Regions from separate parts of the Verrucosispora sp. TAA-831 genome, predicted to be linked through region 1. Evidence: riboswitches for the same ligand, from Rfam matches in the RefSeq annotation. Region 1 holds a riboswitch; each other region holds the start of a gene.
The links. Region 1 has a riboswitch for cobalamin ahead of ACQVFL_RS19465 (ABC transporter substrate-binding protein). Riboswitches for the same ligand answer to the same signal wherever they lie in the genome.
Positions count from the first base shown of each region.

Region 1 (3,575 bases):
GGGGGCGATCAACCCGGCGACGACCCGCAGCAGGGTGGTCTTGCCGGACCCGTTGGGGCCGAGCAGTCCGACCAGGGTGCCGCGCGGCGCCGAGCAGGTCACCCCGTCGAGGAGTCGAGCGGCCGGCACCGACCACGAGACGTCGTGGATCTCCAGCATCAGGTGCTCCGGTCCCCTCGGCGCAGCAGTAGCACGAACGCGGGCACCCCGATCAGGGCGGTCAGCACGCCCACCGGTAGCTCGCGGGGGTCGAACAGGGTCCGGGCCGCGGTGTCCACCCAGATCAGGAAGATCGCTCCGGCGAGGACGACGACCGGCAGCAGCCGCCGGTGATCGGGGCCGGTGAACCGCCGCACGGCGTGCGGCAGGATCAGCCCGACGAACCCGATCGCGCCGCTGATCGAGACCAGCACGGCGGTCAGCAGCGCCGTGGTGACCAGGAGCAGCCATCGGACACGCCGCACGTCCACGCCGAGGGCGGCGGCGGCCTCCTCGCCGAACGCGAACGCGTTGAGCGCGCGGGCGAACCGGAGGATCACGGCGAACCCCGTCGCGAGCAGCGGCGTCGCCCACGCCAGGGCGGTCCAGTCCACGCGGGCGAGCGAGCCGGACAGCCAGAAGGTGATGCTCTGGGTCGCGTGCGGCTGGGCCGCCCAGATGATCACGAATGTCGTCAGCGCGGCGCACATCTGCGCGACGGCGACGCCGGCCAGCACCACCCGGGTGGGTCGCAGCACCGCTCGCCGGCCGGCGGCGGCGACCACGACGGCGAACGCGGCGAGCGCCCCCACGAACGCTCCCCCGGTGAGCGCCGCCGCGCCCGCGCCGAGTCCCAGGACGAGGACGGCGACGGCCCCCAGCGACGCGCCGGAGGAGACACCCAACAGGTACGGGTCGGCGAGCGGGTTGCGGGTGACGGTCTGCATGACGGCGCCGCAGGCGGCGAGGCCGGCCCCGACCATGGCGGCGCCCAGGACCCTCGGCAGCCGCAGTTCCCACACGATGTGGTCGCGCAGCAGCGGCACGTCGGAACTGGCCAGGCCGAGATGACCGGTGACGACCCGCCACACGGTGCCCAGTGAGAGGTCTGCCGGCCCCACCGTCACGGCCGCGGCCACCGACAACAGCAGGACACCCGCGAGTACGACCACGGCGGCGGCCGGTCGCACCGTCCGGGTCGGTTTGGGCGGGGTCGGTGCCGGCCGGGTGGTGACGGTGGTCAGTTGCTCATCCCGCCGACGCCCCGGGCCAGTGCCTCCACGGCGAGCACGTTGCGCACGCCGGCGGAGGTGGCGGAGAAGGGTACGGTGACGTACCGCTTGTCCCTGACGGCGGGCAGGTCCTTGAGCGCCGGGTGCTTCTCGAGGAACGCCTGCTTGGCGGCGGCGGTGTCCCAGCTCGCGTCGACGAGCACGATGACGTCCGGGTCGCGCTCGATGACGGCCTCCCAGTTGGTGTCGGCCCAACTGCCGGTCAGGTCGTCGAAGATGTTGGTGACCCCGGCCGCAGACATGATCATGGCCGGGCCGCCGCAGCAGGCGCCGGCACTGGGCGCGTCGTTGCCGCCGTCCCACCACAGCACCCGCGCGCCCTTCGCACCCGCCGACACGTCCGCGATGCGTTGCTTCTGGTCGGCGATCAGCGTCTCGGCCCGCTCCGCGACGCCGAAGATCGCGGCGATCTCCCGGATCTCGGTGAACACGTCGTCCATCGCCAGCTTCGCCGGCCGGGTGTCCTTCGGGCAGCCGGCGGTGGAGAGGTACGTGGTCACGCCGAGTTTCTGCCAATCGGCGCGGTCACCTGCTCCCTCGTCGCCGAACGCGCTGGAGAAGGAGGCGTAGACGAAGTCCGGGGCGAGGTCGAGCAGCTTCTCCTTCGACGGGTACTCCTTGGCCAGCACGGGCACCTGCGCGTACGCGGCGGCGTACTCGGGCAGCACCTCGTCGTCGAGGTAGGCGGTGCCGGCCATCCGGTCCTGCAGGCCGAGCGCCAGCATGATCTCGGTGGCAGACTGGTTCATCGTCACCGCCCGCGCCGGAGGGCCCGGGACCGTGACCGGGGTGCCGCAGTTGGTGAGTGTGACGGGCCCGGCGGCGGAGGCCGTGGCAGCCGGCTCGCTGTCGCCGGTCGTGGCGCATCCGCCGAGCAGGGCGAGCACGATGGAGAGCGGCGCGGCAACGCGCCAGGACGCAGGGAACCGCATAGCGGGACCACCTTCCAGCACCTCGTGGACGGTCGTACGGGTGCCGTGGCCGGTCTCCTGGCTGACGGGTGGTGCGCCGGTGGCCGGCCTTCCCAGGCTTACGCCCAGTGACCTTGCGTGGCCTCCAGCATCCCGATCACAGTGGCGAGGGCCGCACCGGTCTCACACCGGCTTCCCGAACACCACGGCGAGGCCACCCTAACCAAAGCAGGCAGCACCGTCACCGTGGCCTAGATCATGGTCGGGAGTGCACGCGGGTTCAGGCGGACGGTGCAACCGAGCGTCGGTGTCGCACCAGGACGCCTCGAAACGTCTCAGGTCCCGGTGTCACAGCGGTGGTGGGGTGCCGGCACCGCCTGGATCAGAGACGAACTCAGCGAGACTTCTTCGCTGCTCGCTTGCGCGGTGGGGTCAACAGGTCGGCGACCGCGGCGATCGCGGACGGCACCAGGCGGTAGTACGCCCAGACGCCGCGCTTGTCACGTTCGAGCAGGCCGGCCTCGGTGAGGATCCGCAGGTGGTGACTGACGGTCGGCTGGGAGAGTCCGAGCGGCTCGGTGAGGTCGCTGACCGACGCCTCTCCCTCGGGAGCCGACTGGATCAGGCTGAGCAGTCGTAGCCGGGCCGGGTCGGCGAACGCCTTCAGCACCCCCGCGAGCCGTTCGGCGTCGGCACGCTTGATCGGCTCGCCGGCGAGGGGCGAGATGGCGGGCGGCGCAGTCTTCACAGTTCCCACGCCTTGCATCGTTGCAGCACACCCCGTCGATCCGCTGGTGAACGAGGGCAGGATCACCCGGAGTTCGTGCGGCTGCCCGCCACCGGACATCGCCGTACCCCCGCCGGGGGGAGTCGTGAACTCCTCGGAGGCAGGCAAGTACCTCCGCCTGCGGTGCGACACCGGGCTCGGCGCAGACGACATCGAGGCGCTCATCGTCGCGCTGCGCGACTGCGTCGCCGGTGCCTCCATCGCGGAGGGTCACGGGTGGCGACGGTCTTCGGGCCGGCGAACAGGCGCGGGATGCGTCGGAGCCCGCCCGGTGCGTACAGTTCCGGGTCGGACGTGGGGTCGACCGGACGGATCCGGCGCAGGGAACGGGACATCGACGGCATGACGGCGGACAAGATTGCGAAGAACGGTCAATACCGCATTGACCCGACCCAACTGGAGACCTGTCTCAGCGTCTTCGAGGCGTTGGAGGATCTGCCTCCCGATCATCCCGACGTGGTGCGGGTGCAGCGGGCCACCGCGAAGCTCTACAAAATGATCAAGCAACGGCGACGTGAGGACCGACGGGATGCCATCGCGGCAGCCGATCGCGCGGTGACAGCAGCCACCGCCACCGGTGCCCCGGGCCGCATCGACGACGAGACC
Region 1 is NZ_CP192240.1:4,357,780-4,361,354, forward strand. It holds gene ACQVFL_RS19455 (ABC transporter ATP-binding protein) at 1-159, opposite strand, end outside; gene ACQVFL_RS19460 (FecCD family ABC transporter permease) at 159-1,169, opposite strand; gene ACQVFL_RS19465 (ABC transporter substrate-binding protein) at 1,220-2,203, opposite strand; cobalamin riboswitch at 2,234-2,425, opposite strand; gene ACQVFL_RS19470 (ArsR/SmtB family transcription factor) at 2,577-2,948, opposite strand; gene ACQVFL_RS19475 (SDR family NAD(P)-dependent oxidoreductase) at 3,312-3,575, shown strand, end outside.

Region 2 (3,575 bases), 570 kb from region 1:
GCCGTGCCGGTGCCGAAGGACCATCCCTCGACCGTGCCCGGTGCCGGGTCGTAGCTGGTCGCGCCCAGCGTGCTGTAGGTCCAGGTAGCGCCGCTGCCGGAGGCGTGCCAGTAGGACCAGTAGGCGCTGGCGGGCGGGGTGTTCACGCAGGGCTCGGTGGCGGCGGTCGGCTGGCCGTTGATCCGGCAGATGAACGCCAGGCCCCACCGCTGGGTACCGGTCACCGCGAAGCCGGCGCCCTGGAGGGCGGCCAGTCCGGTGGCCGGGTCGCCGAGCGCGCACGCCACCTGGACGCCGCCACCGAGCGGACCGTAGTCGACCACGACGGTGACCCCCGTCGTGCCGGTGCAGGCGGCGGCGTGGGCGGCGCGCGGCGACGGTTCGACGGCGATCAGGCCGAGCGCGACGACGGCCGCTGCCAACAGGCCGGCGAACCACCGGCGGGCGGGACTCTGGACATGGGACATGGGCGCTCCTTCGTCTGGGGGAACGGGGATCGGTTTGTGGTTCAGGGGCAGGGCAGGGTGGGTGCGCCGGTGGCGGCACCGGCAGACGAGAGCCGTGCGTACCCGGTGCCGGTGAGACCGAGGACGGCCTGGGCGGTGGCGCGGGTGGCGGTGCCCGGGTCGAAGGTGCCGCCGTCGAAGTCGACGGCCCCCCGGTCGGCTGTCGGCGCGCCGCAGCCGACCTGCAACCCGGCCAGGAAGATCCGGGCCCGCAGCCAGGACAGCGGTCGGCCACCGTCGCGTAGCGCCTGCGCCGCCAGCCCGGTGCTGTTGGCGTTGGCAATCCCGTCGGCGTTGGCGAAGCCGCCGTCGACCCGCTGCACCGACACCAGCCAGTGCAGTGCCGCGGCGGCGGCGGAGTGCCGTCCGGCGGCCCGCAACGCCTGCGCCACGAGGGCGGTGGCGTCCACGTCAGAGCTACAGACCGGCTGCGCCGGCAGCACCGGGTAACCACCGTCCGGGCACCGGGTGCCGACCAGCCACCCGGCGGCCGAGGGGGGCGTACCCGCTGCGGTCCGACGCAACGCGAGGATCGCGAAGGACTGGCTGAACGTGTTGCTGTAGTCGCCCCACGCCGACCGGTCGGTGAACCGGCCGTCGGGCGCCTGCAACCCGCGCAGCCGGGCGATCAGGTCCACCCCGCCGACGTCGGTCGGGTCGCCGCCGCGTACCGCGACGGCGAGGGCGAGCTTGGCGGTCGCGCCCGCGTACGCCTCGGTGGTGCCGTCGCCGACGTAGCCGTCGCGGACGTCCGGGCGGGTGACCCAGTCCAGCGCGGACGCACCGAAGTCGTCGGCGACACCGGCGGCGGCGAAGGCGAGGACCGCGTCGAGGGTCAACCCCTGGTCCGGGTACGCGACGCCGTCGAAGACGGTCTCGAATCGTTCCCCGTCGACCAGTTGGCGGGCCAGCCAACCGGCGGCGGCGTCGGACCGGACGCTACCCACCTGGACGGGGGCGGCGGTCGCCGGACCGGTGAGAGTCAGGGTGAGGGTGAGAGCGGCGAACACGCCGCAGAGGAGGGTGAGCAGGCGGTACCGGCTCAGGCGGACGACCATCGGGCGCGCCTTTCCGGCCCGGCGGTCGTCAGGAACCCGGCCCGCCCGTCAGGACGTGGCTGGCCGGCCTCCGACCCGTGGGCCACGACGGGTGAGGAGCAGGGACTCGCGGACACGTCGGGTATTCGGGCTCGCCACCGGGGTAACCCCCGGCGGCCCACCGTTGCGGGCCAGCGCCGGACTTCGACCGGACTTCCCCCACACGTGACCGCGGCTGTGGAATTGTCGGGCCAGTCTGGTCGGCTCCCGCCGCCGCTGTCAATGTGCGACCGGTCGCACGCGGTGCGTCACGTCGGCTCCCACTGTCGGTGCTCGCGGTTATCGTCCGACCATGACGAACAGTGATCTTGAGGTCTCCCCGACGCTGCCGACGGCCGAGGAGGAGGACCGCTTCTGGGCGCTGGTGGAGCAGGCGTGGGCCGGACTGGGTCCGGAGCAGGCGGCGCTGCGTCGCGCCCTGGTCGACCGCGATCCCGCGCACGACGACGGGTACGCCATGGACCGGTGGCTCGACCCCTTCGTCGCCGAACTACGTCGGCTCTCCACCGAGCTGCCCCGCGCCGAGCTGGTCGCCCTCGACCGGGTGGTCGAGCGCAAGCTGTACGACATCGACCGCGCCGACATCCACGAGATCATCGACGGCTCCGACGACGGTTTCCTGTACGCGCGCGGCCACATCGTGGCGCTGGGCCGGGAGTTCTACGAGGCGGTCAAGGCGAATCCGGTGACGGCGGTGCCCGACGCCGGCTGCGAGGGCTTCTGCTACCTCTTCTCCCACCTGCACCACGAGCGGTTCGGCGACTGGCCGGACACCGGCTCGGGGATCAGCCGGGAGTCGTGCACGAATCCGGCCGGCTGGGCCGACGCGTAGCGCACGGGTCGGCACGACCAGGACACCACCGGACCGACGTCGCTTGTGAGGTATGTTCGGTTCGATTCGCTCAATGCCACACACACGCTATCGGCGTATGCACATAAGTGAGCAGACGATCTCCCTCGCGACCGGCACCGTAGTGCTGCCCGATGTCGCGAGGGAGGTGATTCTCATGAAGAAGCTCACGGTTCGCCGGCTGGAGTCGGTGAAGACCAGCGCTGTCGCCGCTGCGTGTGTCGTCTCCTGACGGTGACACACCTGAAGGCCGGCACCCGGACGGCAACTCCGGGTGCCGGCCTTCAACGACCCGGATGAGATGAGCGAAAAGGACGACTGACCATGGCCGGCTACCCACCAGACACACTTGTCCGCGTGCGCCCGTTCGACCACCGAGCGGAGGGCGACACCGTCATCATCGGCGACGTCGAGCGGCAGGTGTTCCTGTCGATCCCCGCCGAAGGGCTGGATCTGCTCCACTCGCTGGCCGCCGGCAACTCGGTGGGCGAGGCGGTCCGCCAGTACGAACAGAAGTACGCCGAGACGCCCGACATCACCGACTTCCTGGACGCGCTGGGCGACGAGGGTTTCGTCGAGGTCGACGGCGGGGCCGCTGCACCCGCCCCGGCCCCGGCCCCCGCTCCGGCCGCGACGTCCCGCCCCCGGCGCAGTTGGAGCCTGAACTGGCTCAGCCCGACGGTGGCCCGCCGCATGGTCAGCCTGCCCGTGCTGCTGCTCTGCGTCCTGGTCATCGCGGGTGGTGTGTACCTCGCCGCCGACGATCCCGACCTGCTGCCCACGCCCGGCGAGACGCTGCTGTTCCCCATCCACTTCGCGGCGCTGACCTGGGCGACGTTCATCCTCACCCTGGTCGGGGTCGCGATCCACGAGGCCGCGCACATGGTCGCGGCGCGGGCGGCGGGCGTACCGTCGCGGCTCGTCATCGGCAACCAGATGTACATCCTGGTGGTCCAGACCGACATGAGCACGATCTGGATGGCGCCGAAGCGGCAACGCTTCGTCGCGTTCATCGCCGGGACCCTGGTGGACGGCGTGCTCGCCTCGGCCTTCGTCTTCGCCCTCTGGGCGGGCCGGCAGGGCTACCTGCAACTGCCGGAGTGGGGCGCGCTGCTGCTCACG
Region 2 is NZ_CP192240.1:3,790,908-3,794,482, forward strand. It holds gene ACQVFL_RS17035 (hypothetical protein) at 1-467, opposite strand, end outside; gene ACQVFL_RS17040 (peptidase) at 509-1,564, opposite strand; cobalamin riboswitch at 1,664-1,792, opposite strand; gene ACQVFL_RS17045 (DUF4240 domain-containing protein) at 1,896-2,435, shown strand; gene ACQVFL_RS17050 (hypothetical protein) at 2,811-3,575, shown strand, end outside.
Region 2: it holds a riboswitch for cobalamin, as region 1 does, so the genes downstream of both, ACQVFL_RS17040 (peptidase) here and ACQVFL_RS19465 (ABC transporter substrate-binding protein) in region 1, are expected to answer to the same signal.

Region 3 (3,575 bases), 600 kb from region 1:
CGGCAGCACCCGCACGTCGTCGTGCCCGGCCGCCTCGGCCACCCGGGCCCGTGTGGCGTCGAGCACCCCGGTCGCCCCGGCGGGCGGACGGGCCCAGGCCACGAACACCACGATCCGCTCGCCGCCGCTGTCCGGGTCGGTGCAGCCGACCACCGCCGTCGCCGTGGCCGGCAACCCGACAGTAGCGGCGGCCACCGCCTCCAGGTCGGGAGCGTGGAACGTCCGGCCGTTGACGAAGACGACGTCCTTCGCGCGGCCGGTCACGCAGAGCCGACCGGCGCGCTGGAAACCCAGGTCACCGGTGCGCAGCCAACCGTCCACGAAGGTCTCCCGGCTGGCCTGCGGGTCCCGGTGGTAGCCGCGCGCCACGTTCGGGCCGCGTACCTCGATCAGGCCCACCCGACCCTCGGGCAGCGGCCGGTGCCGCTCGTCGACGACGCGTACCTCGCAGCCGGGCACCGGGTGTCCCAGGTCCATCAGCTCCACCGCGTGCGTACCCGGCCCGGTGGTCACCGCCCGGCCCTGGCTCAGCGCGGCCCGGTCCAGCACCAGCGGCGCGGCGACCTCCCCGGGCGGCGGGAAGGTCACCGCGAGGGTCGCCTCCGCCAGGCCGTACACCGGTCGCAGGGCGGCTGGGGCGAGCCCGGCCGGGCGTACGTGCGCCAGGAAGGCCCGCCACACCGTGGGGGAGATGGGTTCCGCACCCACCACCACGCACCGGACCCGGCTCAGGTCCAGCGTGGCGAGGAGGTCCGTCGGGACCCGGCGGACCGCCAGCGCCAGCGCGAAGTTCGCCGCCGACAACAGGGTCGCACGGTGTCGGTGCGCGGCGGTGAACCACAGCGCCGGGCGCTTCGCGAACGCCAACGGGGGTACCCGAACCTGCGTGCACCCGATGGCGAGCGGGGTCAGATGCGTACCGATCAACCCCATGTCGTGGAAGTACGGCATCCAGGTGACCAGGACGTCGTCCGGCCCGGCGCCACTGGCCAGCCGGGACTGCTCCACATTGGCCAGCACGTTGGCGTGGGTCAACTCCACCCCGCGGGGCGTGCCCGTGCTGCCGGAGGAGAACTGGAGGAACGCCACGTCGGTGGGGTCGGCGGCGAACAGCTCCTCCGGTGGGGCGCCGGTCCGCAGGTCGGCCAGCCGCAGCACCGGTCCGGCCAGCCCGTCGGCGACCGCCCCGGTGGTGTCGTCCACCACGGTCACCGCGTCGGCGAGCAGCTCGCGGACGGCCCGTACCCGGGCCGGTTCGGGCGGCAGCGGCACCGGGACCAGCCCGGCGGCGAGCGCACCCCAGAACAGTGGCTGGAAGTCGTCCCCGGCGTCGGCGACCAGGATCACCGGCGTGCCCGGGATCACTCCGGCCGCGCGGTAGCCACCCGCCACCCGCAGCGACTCGTCCCGCAACTGCCGGACGGTCACGGTGCGCTCGGTGCCGTCCTCGCGCACGTGCACGATCACCTGGTCGGGCGTCCGATCCGCGGCCCGGACGAGGATGTCGAGCAGTGCCCGTCGGTCGCCGGGTCCGGCCGCTGTCTGCACGCGACGATGCTAGTGGGCATGATCGAGTACCCGGCCGACGGTCGGCGGGATGCCCGACATCTGGCACGCGACACGCCCGGCACAGCATCTGGTGTTGCCATCTCCGCACCGCACCCATATATGGTGTGCCCCGTAGCTGGTTCGGCCGCCGCTCCACGACGGTCGAGGCAAGAGGGAACCCGGTGGGAATCCGGGACTGCCCCGCAGCGGTGAGTGGGAACGACCGCCGTCATCACGCACTGGACCCGCCAGGTCTGGGAAGCGACGGCCAGTAGGCGCGAGCACCAGGCCCACGAGTCCGAAGACCTGCCAGCGCGCCGCACGCGACGTGTGCGGCGGTCGAAGGCCGCGTGGGACGGCCGACGCCAGGAGCTGGTCAGTCACGGCAGCAGTGCCGTCGGATGACCGGCGGCGTCCTCCCGCGCGGACCCGACGATCTCGGGGACAGGCGTGAGGAGGGGGAACATGACGGTGACCCAGGAGCAGGCGGGGCCGGAGCAACGCCGGCACGTCATGCAGGTCCGCAAGCGGAACGGCGACACCGAGCCGGTGGACGTCAACAAGATCGTCAAGGCGGTGGAGCGGTGGGTCGCCGACCTGGACGAGATCGACCCGCTGCGGGTGGCCACCAAGACCATCAGCGGGCTGTACGACGGCGCGACCACGGCCGAGATGGACAAGCTGTCCATCCAGACCGCGGCCGAACTGATCGGTGAGGAGCCGCAGTACTCGAAGCTGGCGGCCCGGCTGCTGGCCGCGTACGTGGACAAGGAGGTCCGTGGGCAACAGGTCGCCAGCTTCAGCCAGTCCATCCGGTACGCACACGGCCTGGGCCTGATCGGCGACGACACCGCCGCGTTCGTGGCCCGCAACGCGCGCAAGCTGGACGACGCCGTCGACCCGGCGGGGGACCTGCGCTTCGAGTACTTCGGGCTGCGCACGGTCGCCGACCGCTACCTGCTGCGGCACCCGCAGACCCGGCTCGTGGTGGAGACGCCGCAGTACTGGCTGTTGCGCGTCGCCTGCGGCCTGTCGCAGACGCCCGGCGAGGCGATCGGCTTCTACCGACTCATGTCCAGCCTGGCCTACCTGCCCAGCTCGCCGACGCTGTTCAACTCCGGCACCCGGCACACCCAGATGTCCTCGTGCTTCCTGGTCGACTCGCCGCGCGACGAACTCGACTCCATCTACGAGCGCTACCACCAGGTCGCGAAGTTGTCCAAGTTCTCCGGCGGCATCGGCATCTCCTGGTCCCGGGTACGCGGTCGGGGCGCCCTGATCCGGGGCACCAACGGCAGGTCGAACGGCATCGTGCCGTTCCTCAAGACGCTGGACGCCGGGGTGGCCGCGGTCAACCAGGGCGGCCGTCGCAAGGGCGCGGCCTGCGTCTACCTCGAACCGTGGCACCCGGACGTGGAGGAGTTCCTCGAACTGCGGGACAACACCGGCGAGGAGTCCCGGCGGACGCACAACCTGAACCTCGCCAACTGGATCCCGGACGAGTTCATGCGGCGCGTCGAGGCGGACGGCGACTGGTCGCTCGTCGACCCGTCGGACGCCCCCGAGCTGCCCGACCTGTTCGGCGAGGAGTTCGACGAGGCGTACCGGGCGGCCGAGAAGAAAGCGGTCAAGACCGTCAAGGCCCGCGACCTGTACGGCCGGATGATGCGGACGCTCGCGCAGACCGGCAACGGGTGGATGACGTTCAAGGACGCCTCGAACCGGCTGTCGAACCAGACCGGCGCCCCGGGCAACACCATCCACCTGTCGAACCTCTGCACCGAGATCCTGGAGGTCAACGACGACGCCGAGACGGCGGTCTGCAACCTCGGCTCGGTCAACCTGGGCGCGCACGTCACCGCGGACGGTGTCGACTGGGAGCGGCTGCGCGCCACGGTGCGTACCGCCGTGGTCTTCCTGGACCGGGTGATCGACATCAACTACTACCCGGCCGAGCAGGCGGCGGCGTCGAACCCGCGCTGGCGCCCCGTCGGGCTCGGGCTGATGGGTTTGCAGGACGCGTTCTT
Region 3 is NZ_CP192240.1:3,754,996-3,758,570, reverse strand. It holds gene ACQVFL_RS16930 (amino acid adenylation domain-containing protein) at 1-1,548, opposite strand, end outside; cobalamin riboswitch at 1,669-1,876, shown strand; gene ACQVFL_RS16925 (ribonucleoside-diphosphate reductase subunit alpha) at 2,014-3,575, shown strand, end outside.
Region 3: it holds a riboswitch for cobalamin, as region 1 does, so the genes downstream of both, ACQVFL_RS16925 (ribonucleoside-diphosphate reductase subunit alpha) here and ACQVFL_RS19465 (ABC transporter substrate-binding protein) in region 1, are expected to answer to the same signal.

Region 4 (3,575 bases), 1.6 Mb from region 1:
CCGACTCCGCCCCGTCGGAGCAGCCGGCGACCGTCGCGAGAGCGGCCACCGCGATCAGGGCAGTCCAGCGGGTACGCGTCATCCCGCCATTCTGATCACCGTAGGCAACCACCGCGACATGAGGCCGCCGGGCGAGGTGTGGATGTAAGGAGGGGTCCCCTGCTATGCACGAGGCGTTAGCAGGGGACCCCTCCTTACATCACGGTCGGTCAGAGGAACGGTTCTCGGTGTGACCGTGACGTCCGACCCGTCCGATTAGGGTGACCAGCGGCGTCGTACGTTAGGGGGATCAGGGAACAGGTTCGGGGGAACGTAGGGCCCCTGACACCGCGTCTTCTCTGGTACGAACGTAGGAGTTTCGACGAGAGGACAGCGCCTTATGACCCATGCCCTGGTCACCGCCGAGAACCTCAACGCCGCGCTCGACGACATCGTGGATCGGGTGCCCGGTGCCAAGTTCGCGGTGGTGCTCTCCCCGGACGGCATCATGCTGGGGGCCTCGCGGGGCATCGACGAGGAGATCGCCGAGCAACTGTCCAGTGTGGTCTGTGGGCTTCAGGCGTTGGGTCTGGCCGCCGCACGATTGTGCGGCAACGGCGAGCTGCATCAGGTGGTGGTGCAGATGTCGCGGGCGTTCCTGTTCCACGCCACCGCCGGCAACGGGGCGATCCTCACCGTCGGGATCGACGGGTCGGCGGAGGTCGGGGACATGGCGTACGAGGTCGCCCTGTTCTGTGCGCAGGCCGGCGATCACCTGCCGGTGTACGTGGAGCCGGCGCCCCACCTGACCGGCCGGTGATCCGCTAGCCGCGGTCGCGCTGCGCGTCGTAGGACGGCGCCGGGTTGGCCACCTGCCACAGTTCGGCCGGTAGGTTCGCGATGACGTCGTCGTATGCGGCGGGGGCGACGTCACCTCGAATGGTGTCCAGGACCGCCCGGATGCCGGCCTCGGCCAGGTCGGGGTCGACGTCGGCCCGGCCGCCGACGCGTTGGACGAACACGTCGAGGCCGAAGCGTTCGGCGGTCTCGCTGGGCGCGAACGTGTACGCCCGCAGCCCTTCCGGGAGTTGCTCGGCCAGGTCCCGGGCCTCGCCTCCGTCGATCCGCTCGGCCAGCGTGGTCAGGGTTGCGCGCGCGATGGCGGTCGCCTGCTCCGTCGACGCGCCGGTGCGGTTCGCCACCGAGTCGATGAACTCGTTCTCGTCCAACCCGCCGGCCCCTTTCTCGCAACGGATCTGGCGTCTACCCGGGAATCGTCGTGACAAACGGCACTCTTCACCCGAGTACGGTCGTCGGGGTATCGACGAGTCTTGTGCGCCGGTGCGCGGAACGGATAACGTCTCGCCGTCGCGGTAATGGGAAGCCGGTGTGAGACCGGCGCGGCCCTCGCCACTGTGACCGGGGAGTTCACTCCGACTTGTACGCCACTGGGTCCGTGGAGGACCTGGGAAGGCCGGAGTTCGCGACGATCCGGGAGCCAGGAGACCGACCCCGACGTGTGATCTCGTCCACGAGGTGTTGGAAGGGGAGGTCGACTCATGCACATCGCTGAGGGCTACCTACCACCGGTGCAGGCGGCGGCATGGTTCGCGGTCTCGACGCCGTTCGTCATCCACGGTGCACGCAACCTGGTCCAGCAGGTCCGCGCGAATCCCGACGCGAAGCTGTTGCTCGGCGCGGCCGGGGCGTTCACCTTCGTCCTGTCGGCGCTGAAGATCCCTTCGGTGACCGGCTCCTGTTCCCATCCGACCGGTGTGGGGCTCGGGGCGATCCTGTTCCGGGCACCGGTGATGAGTGTGCTCGGCACGATCGTGCTGCTGTTCCAGGCACTCCTGCTGGCGCACGGCGGGTTGAGCACGCTCGGCGCGAACGTCTTCTCGATGGCCATCGTCGGCCCCTGGGTGGCCTTCGGCGTGTACGCGCTGGTCCGCCGGCTCGGTGGCGGCCTCGGCATCTCGGTGTTCTTCGCCGCCGCCCTGGCCGATCTGGCGACCTACTGCGTGACCAGTGCGCAGCTCGCGTTGGCCTTCCCCGACCCGGATTCGGGCTTCGTCGGCGCGCTTGCCAAGTTCGGGTCCATCTTCGCGGTCACCCAGATCCCGCTGGCGATCAGCGAGGGGCTGCTCACCGTCCTGGTGGTGCGGTTGCTGGTCCGGGTGAGTCCGCAGGAACTCCGCCGGCTCGGCGTACTGCGCCGTCCGGCCCCGACGACCGAGGGAGCGGTGGCGTGAAGTCGTTCGGCCGGACCAACCTGTTGTTGCTGCTCGCCGTGGTGGCGTTGGCGGTGGCGCCGCTGGTGCTGGGGCTGGGCAGCGGCGATGAGCCGTTCACCGGTGCCGACGCCCTCGCCGAGGAGGCGATCGTCAACGACCATCCCGACTACGAGCCGTGGTTCAGCTCGATCTACGAGCCGCCGTCGGGTGAGATCGAGTCGGCGTTGTTCGCGCTCCAGGCCGCCCTCGGGGCCGGTTTCCTCGGCTACTACTTCGGGGTCGCCCGGACCCGGCAGCGGCTGCGTGGCGAGCAGTCCGCGACCGGGGAGAAGACCACCGACTAGTGCTCGCGTTGGACGTGGCGGCGTACGCCAGCCCCTGGCGGTGCCGCCACCCGGCGGAGAAGGCCCTGTTGGCCCTGGGGCTGCTGGGTTGTGCGCTGCTCCTGCCGCCGTGGCCGGGCGCCCTGGTGGTGGGCCTGACCGCGACGGTGGCGCTGCTCGGGCCGGCGGCGTTGCCGCCGCGCCTGCTGGTCCGGGCGGCCCGGACCCCGCTGTTGTTCATCCTGACCGGTTCGGTGCCGATGCTGGTGGCGGTCTCCGGCCCGACGCGTGTGCGGTGGGCACCGGAGGGGGTGGCGACGGCCGCCACGACCGCCGGTCGGGCCTGCGCCGCGTTGCTCTGTCTGCTGCTGTTCGCCGCCACCACGCCGCTCGCCGACGTGCTGCCCCGGCTTCAGCGTCTCGGGGTGCCCAGCGCCGTCACCGAGGTGGCCGCGTTGATCTACCGGATGTTGTTCCTGCTGTTGGAGAGCGTGCACGCGGTGCGGCAGGCCCAGGCGGCCCGGCTGGGCTACCGGACCTGGGCCAGCACCTACCGGTCGCTGGCCGGGCAGGCCGGCGCGGTCTTCGTCCGGGCGTTCTCGCTGGCCCGGCGGTGGGAGGAGGGGTTGGCGCTGCGCGGTTACACCGGCTCGTTGGCGGTACGCACCGAGGTGCGGCAACCGTCGGTGGCGTTCCTGGCGGTCACCGTGTTGCTGTTGGCGGCGGTGGTGCTGTCCACCCGGCTGCTGGTGGTGTTCGGGTGAGCGGCGACCCGCCCCTGTCGGAGCTGCGCGAGGTCGGCGACCCGCCGCTGCTGGAGCTGCGCGGGGTCAGCTTCGGGTACGAGGCGGACCGTCCGGTGCTGACCGACGTCGACCTGCGGGTGCCAGCCGGGCGGCGGATGGCCGTGCTGGGACCCAACGGCGGCGGCAAGACGACCCTGTTCCGGCTGATGGTCGGCGCGTCGGCCGTCGACTCGGGCACGGTGCTGGTCGGCGGGGTGCCGCTGCGTCGGACCCGGGCCGGGCTGCTCGACGTC
Region 4 is NZ_CP192240.1:2,732,317-2,735,891, forward strand. It holds gene ACQVFL_RS12410 (hypothetical protein) at 1-82, opposite strand, end outside; gene ACQVFL_RS12415 (roadblock/LC7 domain-containing protein) at 380-799, shown strand; gene ACQVFL_RS12420 (DUF2267 domain-containing protein) at 804-1,208, opposite strand; cobalamin riboswitch at 1,334-1,508, shown strand; gene ACQVFL_RS12425 (energy-coupling factor ABC transporter permease) at 1,539-2,231, shown strand; gene ACQVFL_RS12430 (energy-coupling factor ABC transporter substrate-binding protein) at 2,228-2,557, shown strand; gene cbiQ (cobalt ECF transporter T component CbiQ) at 2,557-3,300, shown strand; gene ACQVFL_RS12440 (energy-coupling factor ABC transporter ATP-binding protein) at 3,297-3,575, shown strand, end outside.
Region 4: it holds a riboswitch for cobalamin, as region 1 does, so the genes downstream of both, ACQVFL_RS12425 (energy-coupling factor ABC transporter permease) here and ACQVFL_RS19465 (ABC transporter substrate-binding protein) in region 1, are expected to answer to the same signal.